Regions from separate parts of the Shewanella sp. LC6 genome, predicted to be linked through region 3. Evidence: predicted binding sites of a transcription regulator. Region 3 holds the regulator's gene; each other region holds the start of a gene.
What was found. Region 3 encodes sigma-54, which starts transcription at its own class of promoters, with help from an activator protein. Its sites were predicted from a motif close to GTTGGCACGNNNNTNGNNT; they were not measured.
Positions count from the first base shown of each region.

Region 1: the regulator sigma-54 is predicted to act here: its motif matches at 743-761, upstream of FJD32_RS06410 (YggN family protein).
Region 2: the regulator sigma-54 is predicted to act here: its motif matches at 1,284-1,302, upstream of flhA (flagellar biosynthesis protein FlhA).
Region 4: the regulator sigma-54 is predicted to act here: its motif matches at 865-883, upstream of FJD32_RS04845 (nitric-oxide reductase large subunit).

Region 1 is NZ_CP043902.1:1,432,996-1,435,203, forward strand. Features, by position in the region: gene glsB (glutaminase B) at 1-639, shown strand, start outside; gene FJD32_RS06410 (YggN family protein) at 819-1,640, shown strand; gene FJD32_RS06415 (LysR family transcriptional regulator) at 2,045-2,208, shown strand, end outside.
Region 2 is NZ_CP043902.1:1,571,623-1,573,830, reverse strand. Features, by position in the region: gene flhA (flagellar biosynthesis protein FlhA) at 1-1,247, opposite strand, end outside; gene flhB (flagellar biosynthesis protein FlhB) at 1,824-2,208, opposite strand, start outside.
Region 3 is NZ_CP043902.1:836,148-838,355, reverse strand. Features, by position in the region: gene lptB (LPS export ABC transporter ATP-binding protein) at 1-175, shown strand, start outside; gene FJD32_RS03770 (RNA polymerase factor sigma-54) at 282-1,757, shown strand; gene hpf (ribosome hibernation promoting factor) at 1,786-2,073, shown strand; gene ptsN (PTS IIA-like nitrogen regulatory protein PtsN) at 2,076-2,208, shown strand, end outside.
Region 4 is NZ_CP043902.1:1,080,318-1,082,525, reverse strand. Features, by position in the region: gene FJD32_RS04850 (potassium/proton antiporter) at 1-307, opposite strand, end outside; gene FJD32_RS04845 (nitric-oxide reductase large subunit) at 928-2,208, shown strand, end outside.

The DNA of each region.
Region 1 (2,208 bases), 600 kb from region 3:
CACTCCTTCAATTCATTAGTCCAAGTCGAACTCGAGCGGGGTAAACCTCGCAATCCCTTTATTAATGCTGGCGCATTAGTCATCGCTGACTTATTACAGAGCCGTTTAGGGGCACCTAAGCATCGGATGTTGGAATTGGTCAGGGCGCTGAGTCAAAACGATAAAGTTTGTTTCGATAAGCAAGTGGCGGATTCTGAATATCAGCACAGTGCTCGCAATGCGGCCATCGCCTATCTGATGAAATCCTTCGGCAATTTTCAAGGTGATGTCGATACAGTGCTGCGCACTTATTTTCATTACTGCGCCTTAAAAATGAACTGCGCCGATCTATCGCGGGCGATGCTGTATTTAGCTAATCGCGGTAAAACTTTAGACGGTACCGAGCTTATTTCGCAAGTGCAGACTCGGCAGTTAAATGCCCTGTTAGCAACCTCTGGCTTGTACGATGGCGCTGGTGAGTTTGCCTATCGTGTCGGAATGCCTGGCAAAAGTGGTGTCGGTGGCGGCATTATTGCGGTGATCCCTGGGGAGCTCTCGGTCTGCGTTTGGTCACCCGAATTAGATAACCAAGGTAACTCCCTCGCGGGGACGGCGATGCTTGAGCATCTCAGCCAGCGTCTCGGACGTTCAATCTTCTGATTTACCTCTTTTATTAGCCCCCTTAGGCTAAATATTGGTGAAAATCACTAATCATCTATCGGTGCTAATTTTTATAACTCCATACTAATCATATTGTTACAAAGTTGGCACATCTTCTGCTTTTTTGTCTTTTAGCATGTTAGCTTAGTCGAATTACTCAGATTAAAGGATGAACCACAATGAAAATAAATACGCTATTAACTGGAGTGGCATTATCGGGCGTTATTTTAGGTGCTTCTGGCTTGCAATCAGCACAAGCGAAAACCGAGCCGCAAATTGATGAGCGCTGTGAGGTTTCCCTTAATTATGATGTGAAAGTCGAACCTAAAAAATTAGTGATGAGCGAGAAGGGCGCCGAGAAGTATCGTATCGAGGTTGACAAGTTATACGTTGAAGGCAAGCAGGTAACCTTAACTGATAAGCAGAAGAAGCTAGTTAGCCAATATGCCGATGAGGTGTCAACTCAGGTACCTGAGGTGATTGAATTAGTCAATGAAGCGGTTGCACTGGCCTCTCAAGCTGTGAGTATGGCGTTAACGCCATTGATGGGCGATGCCGCTGGCGCTAAGTTTGATGAAATGATGGCAGGTGTGCAGAAGCGTGTCGATGCCGTAGCCTACAACCAGGGCGATAGTTTTTACCTTGGTGCGACCGAAGAGTCGATGCAAAACACTTTTAACGATGAGTTTGAACAGGAAATGGAGCAAATCGTGCAAAACTCCATTGGCACCCTGATGATGAATATCGGTGGCCAAATTCTTGCCGGCGATGGTGAGTCCTTCGATGCTAAGATGGAGGCATTTTCACAAAAAATGGATAGATTAGGCGATGATATTGAGCAGCAAATTGAATCCCAATCCAAGGGGATTGAAGCGAAAGCCGACCGTTTATGTGACCGTTTTGAAAACCTGCTAGTGCTTGAAAATCAACTGCGTAAAGAAGTGCCTGAGTTAGCACCTTACGTGTTGACGCAAAACACTCACCACGAATTGCGTGAGTAGATATCGCAGAAGATATCTAAGGGAATAAACAGGTTTTTACGCTAGAACGTTTGCCTAGCTGACAAAATGAATAAAGCAGTATAAATGATCAATGCCTCAGCACCTTTGTGTTTGGGGCTTTTTATTGGGGAATTGTTACCAAGCACCTTGATATTAATCCCAATGCTTGCGGCTATTTAGTGTGGAATGTTACATTCTTCAGACTAATGTTTGGTATACTCTTAAAATATAATGAAAAGCTGGCAACTCAGTCAGATAAAACACTCTACTTTAGCTGACTTTTTCGGTTTAAATCTCTACAACGAACCCATTTGCTGTGAGATATTAAGGCGTTATGGAATGCTGCATTCCTGCGTTATTCCGAAAGTTTAAATCACTGTCGAAACTGCTTAAGGCGACTTTCCATGTTAGAACTGTTAGAACCTATTGCGATTTTTACTCATGTGGCCAGAGCCGGAAGTTTCAGTGCGGCCGCAAGAAGGCTTGGGATCTCTAAATCTAAGGTTAGTACGCAGGTAGCCGATCTCGAGCATAGACTCGGTGTTCAACTGATCCAGCGTACTACTCG
Region 2 (2,208 bases), 740 kb from region 3:
TCTAAATTGTCACGTATGTGAACCGCAGGAACCAAGAATCCCAATTCTTGCGAAAGCTTTTTACGTACGCCCTTGATCCGGCTGAGTAATTCTCCACCTTGACCTTTATCGACTAAGGGGATTAAACGGTAACCCACTTCAAGACCGATAGTGTCGACATGATGCACATCGTCCCAGCTAAGTTCCTTAGGCTCTCTTTCGGCTCTTTCCGTTGGGCCCGTTTTGACTTGTTCGAGGGCTTTGGCACGTTTAGCCTCATTACGTTTAAATATAAAATAAGCCGCACATCCCGTTAAAACGGCGAAACTTAAAAACGCCATGTGCGGCATTCCAGGCACAATCCCCATAACGAACAATACGCCAGCAGCAATCCCTAGCGATTTATGACTGTCAAACATCTGACTCATCAACATCTGACCCATATCGCCAGATTCATTTTGGCGAGTTACCATCAATGCCGCAGCAATTGACAGTAATAAGCCTGGGATTTGGGCGACTAACCCGTCACCTATTGTTAAGAGGGTATAAATTTCAACGGCTTGAGAGAATGTCAAACCATGCTGCACAATCCCGATAATAAAACCACCGAGAATGTTGATCACTAAAATCATGATACCCGCGATAGCATCGCCCTTAACGAACTTAGACGCACCGTCCATTGCGCCATAGAAGTCAGCTTCGCGGGTGACTTCAGCCCGTCTTGTTCTGGCTTGATCTTGATTAATAATGCCCGCATTTAAGTCAGCATCAATTGCCATTTGCTTACCGGGCATCGCATCTAAGGTAAAGCGAGCACTCACCTCAGCAATCCGGCCAGCACCTTTGGTAACAACAGCAAAGTTGATAATAATCAGAATGATAAATACAACTAGACCAACGGCATAGTTACCACCAATCACTACGGAGCCAAAGGCCTCAATCACCTTACCCGCCGCATCACCACCGTTGTGACCTTCGAGTAATACCACACGGGTCGAGGCCACGTTAAGTGCAAGTCGAAGCAGTGTTGCAACTAATAAAACGGTTGGAAAGGCAGCAAAGTCTAAAGGTCTATCGGTATAAATCGCGACCAAAAGCACAATCAAGGCTAAAGCAATGTTAAAGGAAAATAAGATGTCGAGTAGAAACGGGGGAATTGGCAGTACAATCATCGCCAATGCTGCAAGCACTAGTGCTGGCGTACCTATGCCCTTAAAAGAGCTTAGCTTCAACTGTTTTACTTGGCCTAGGGAGGCTTTAACATCCATTCACAGATACCTAAACTTTGACGTATAACAGCCTAAAAGCAAAAAGCACGCCAACAACTAACAATCAGGTAGTGAAGCTAATATGTAGCTAGCTAACTTTACGTTAGAGCACTATTTACTCGTTACTAGGACTTGTTGAGATTTCAAGATTATATTTTGTTCATTCTGGCCGAAACGAAGAAAGATGTGTGGTTGTCTTACTCAAATGACGAGCAGCTTTTATGACAGAAAGTAAGAGTAAGGGCTTACCAGATAACTCCTGAGGGCTACATTTGGCTGCAAAAATAATACTGAAACATCTATCGTTCCTAGGGCGTGTTGACGTTTCGAAATTAGATTTTGTTCATTCTGGCCGAAACGAAGAAAGATGTGTGGTTGTTCTACTCAAATGACGAGCAGCTTTTATGACAGAAAGTAAGAGTAAGGGCTTACCAGACGAACCCTTCGGGCAGCATTTGGCTGGCTTTTCTGCCGCGTTATCGTCCGTTTATGTAGAATAACTACACTGCACGGACTTTGCCTTGCATAAAAGCCAGCCAAACTGCTGCAAAAACAACCATGAAACGTCAACACGCCCTAGTACTTCAGATCTTCAGGAATAGGTTGATTAACGGGAATAGGGATAGGTTTGCGGCCACGCCCTTTTTGATACTGCCTTAACTGGAATACATAAGCGAGTACCTGTGCTACCGCGGTAAATAGGCCTTCGGGGACTTGTTGATCAAGTTTAGTGGTATGGTAAATCGCCCGCGCAAGTGGTGGTGCAGTAACGATGGCTATATTATGCGCCCTTGCTACCTCACGAATTTTAAAGGCAACCTCATCGACGCCCTTAGCAATCACAAAAGGTGCTGCAGAGCGCTTAACATCATATTTTATCGCCACTGCATAGTGCTCAGGGTTCACCACAATCACATCCGCATTGGGAACTTCGGCCATCATGCGTCGCTGCGCTAATTCA
Region 3 (2,208 bases):
GAGCCGAGGCCTTGGTGTACTGATCACTGACCACAATGTGCGCGAGACCTTAGACGTCTGTGAACATGCTTACATTGTGAGTCACGGTAATCTTATTGCCGAGGGCACACCCGCAGAGATCTTAGACAATCAGCAAGTTAGGGCTGTGTACTTAGGTGAACAATTCAGGCTATAGTTACTAAAACAAAGCTAATAAGCCTTGAATTTGAGAGCGCTAGGCTCCATCCATATGATATCAAGCGACCTAAACTCACAATAATAACCTAGGGATCAGCGGTAACATGAAAGCGTCACTCCAGCTCAAACTGGGTCAACAGTTAACCATGACGCCACAACTTCAGCAGGCCATTCGCCTGCTGCAACTGTCGTCATTGGAACTGCAACAAGAAATCCAGCAAGCCTTAGACTCTAATCCTCTTCTCGAGCTGGAAGAGGAGCAATTTGACGCGCCTAGCGAACGTAAGCAAGATATCGCCGATACCGACTTTAGCGAAACGACAGCCCAACCACAGGAACAAGATAATTCCACCGTGGACATTGCCGAGTCGCTGACCAAAGAATCTCTGCCCGAAGAGTTACCCATGGATACCACTTGGGATGAAGTCTTTACCGCATCGCCAAACTCAGGTTCTGGCGCTAGCCGTGAAGATGACATGCCCTTCCAAGGGGAAACTAGCGAGGGGTTGTACGAACATTTAGAATGGCAAAAAAACCTCACGCCCTTCTCTGAAACCGATTTAGCCATTGCCACCGCGATTATTGATGCCATCGACGATCAAGGTTATCTCACTCAAAGCACTGAAGATATCCTCGAAGCCATGGGCAATCCCGAGATTGAACTCGACGAAGTTGAAGCCGTGCTCAAGCGTATTCAACACTTCGACCCCGTTGGTGTCGCGGCAAGGGATTTAAGCGAATGTCTGCTTATTCAACTCTCCCACTTCTCGCCGGATACTCCACACCTCGAAAACGCCCGCATGTTGATCAAAGATCATTTAGATCTGATCGCCGCTCGCGACTTTAGGCTGTTAATGCGTAAGACCAAACTGAAAGAGGACGAGTTAAGGGACAGTATTGCGCTGATCCAAACCTTAAATCCTCGCCCCGGTTTACTCATCACCCCTGTCGATGAAGAATATGTGATCCCCGATGTATCGGTGTCGAAGAAAAACGGCCGTTGGGTGGTCGAATTAAACCCTGACTGCATGCCAAAAATCAACGTAAATCAGCAATATGCAGCAATGGCCCGAAGTTCAAAAAATCAAGCTGATAGCCAATTTATTCGTGGCCATCTGCAAGAGGCTAAATGGTTTATCAAAAGCCTTGAAAGCCGCAACGAAACACTGCTCAAGGTGGCAAACTGCATAGTGCAATACCAACAGGGTTTCTTCGAATATGGCGAAGAAGCCATGAAACCTATGGTCCTTAACGATATCGCCGAAGCGGTAGAAATGCATGAGTCCACCATTTCACGGGTGACGACTCAAAAATACATGCATACCCCAAAAGGACTTTTTGAACTAAAATATTTCTTCTCAAGCCACGTCGGGACGGATGATGGCGGTGAGTGCTCATCCACAGCAATCAGAGCTTTCATTAAGAAACTGGTTGCAGCGGAAAACCAGAAAAAACCATTAAGCGACAGCAAGATGGCTCAACTTCTGGCAGAACAGGGAATTAACGTTGCGCGCAGAACCATTGCGAAGTACCGAGAAGCGATGCTTATTCCCCCTTCCAATCAGCGTAAAAGTTTATAGCCTATTGTGAGTATCGGAGGACGTTTCTATGCAAATAAACCTAAGTGGACACCATATCGAGATTACTGAATCGTTACGGGCATATGTTGAGGAAAAGTTTTCAAAACTTGAACGTCATTTCGAACAGATCAATAATGTGCACGTTGTGCTCAATGTTGAGAAAATGCAACAGATTGCCGAAGCGAGAATCAACCTCACCGGTGGTGAAGTCTTCGCGACTTCAGAGCATGCAGATATGTATGCTGCCATAGACGTCCTGATTGATAAACTTGATCGTCAGGTTATTAAACACAAAGAGAAGTTAACAAAACACTAGCAATGGAACTTCGTACCATACTGCGGCCGGAGTGCACAACCTGCGCCACTCCGGGCAGTAAGAAAAAGGTACTGGAACTCATCAGCGACTTAGCCGCTGCCCAGTACCCCACCCTCTCATCTCAAGAGATCTTCG
Region 4 (2,208 bases), 240 kb from region 3:
TGATCGCCACCCCAAAGGTTGCCAAGGATAACGCAGGCCACAGTGCGACCCTGAAGCTCGCGACCCGAGTGCGCATACCGCCATCGAGCAAAATAATGGCTAAGGCTAAGTTACTGACAAGATAAGCGGTTGAATAATCATCGAAGAGAATACCGCCGGGACCATCTTCACCAGCAAGAATACCTACGGCGAGGAAAATTAATAAGATAGGTATCCCAAGACGGGATGACATGGGACTAAGCAAAACACTCACGGCAGTATGTAAGGCACCGATCAGAAAAAAACTATTGATGGAATCTGCATCCACACATGCCTCCTTAAATGCTGCTGGCTCAGCTAAACGATAGCAAAAACACCTAGATTAAAAATGACTCAATTAAAAATTTCAGTGTTTCTATACTAGCATAAAAAATGCAGATTATTGGAGTTTTAAATATTAAATTTCAATCATCTACACTAAAATAATCATCAACAGTAACTTTAGGCTAATTTTCAGATAAAAACACATAAAAAGACAAATACAACCAGAACATCAAACTATAAGCATAAATAAAATAAAGCTTATATTTATCAAGTTCTTTAAAAAATAAATCCAATACAAACTTTCCATTTTTAATCAAAAAAATATCGGTAACCATCTAAAAAGACACTATATCGATAAAAACATACACCTAACCATATTTATCGCCGCAATACCTTGAAAGAGCACATTAAATTGAATAGTTCATTGTGTTATCAACATTGGCCCACCAATGACTGTCATAAAGACAATTAATGTCATTGTGACAACCTTTATTGCTATCAAAAAGACACTGTTAAGAATTTAAATTAAATTTTTTTCCTTTATTTTCAATAACAAAAATACTTGGCACATATTGCGCAATAGCAAATTACAGGTATCAAAATGACGTTGGATTAAGGGGATTTATGAGCAAACAAAAACTCACCGCTATCGCACTATTATTAGTGTTGATTGCCTCATTTACTGTACTACTGAGCGTAGGCAGTGAAATTTATCGAGAAAAACCACCCATTCCCAGTGCATTTGTCGATGTGAATGGCCAAGTTATCTTTAGTGAACATGATATAGAACAAGGTCAATTAGTATGGCGCTCAATGGGCGGCCATCAACTCGGTTCGATTTGGGGACATGGCTCCTATGTCGCCCCCGATTGGACCGCAGACTGGTTACACAGAGAAGCCCAAGCTTGGCTCGACCTGCGCGCCAAGCAACAATATCAAACGCCTTTCGAGCAACTAGGCTCCCAAGAAAAAGCGGGGCTTGAACAAGCATTAAGGGATGATTTACGCCATAACAGTGTTGAACAACAGATCGATGGCACTCAGCTTATTAGGCTATCGACCACACGGGTAGAAGCAATTCGCACGGTTAATCAACACTATTTATCCTTGTTTGGTGATGACCCTAAACTCAGTTCACTACGCGAACAATACGCCATGAAAGAGGGTACAGTGCCCGATGTTACACGCCGAGAACAACTTAATGCGTTCCTGTTTTGGGGGGCTTGGGCTGCCATCACTGAACGCCCAGATGCACCCTATACATACACCAATAACTGGCCGTTCGATCCTCAATTAGGCAATACTCCCACCTCGGATAATATTGTCTGGTCGATACTCAGTATCGTGACCCTGATAGCGGGTATTGGTGGATTGCTATGGCACCATGCCAGCGGTAAGCACGAAAGTCTGCCTAAGCCGTCGGAACAAGACCCGCTGTTTTTCACTAAACCAACCGCTTCACAAAAAGCCGTCGGCAAATACTTCATTACGGCGATAGGCCTCTTTTTACTGCAAATTTTACTCGGAGGCATTACCGCTCACTATGCGGTAGAAGGCCAAGAGTTTTATGGTTTACCTATTGCGGAAATACTCCCCTATTCAGTAACGCGTACTTGGCACACCCAATTAGCCGTATTTTGGATCGCCACTGCTTGGTTAGGTACAGGGCTGTATATTGCTCCTGCGTTATCGGGCCATGAACCCAAATATCAACGAATAGGCGTTAACGTACTCTGGGTAGCCTTAGTGGTGGTTGTGCTCGGTTCAATGGCGGGCGAATGGATTGGGGTACAACAGTATTTTGACCTCGATATGAACTTTCTCTTTGGTCATCAAGGATATGAATACATAGATCTTGGTCGAGTATGGCAAATCTTACTTCTCGTTGGATTATTGATTTGGCTC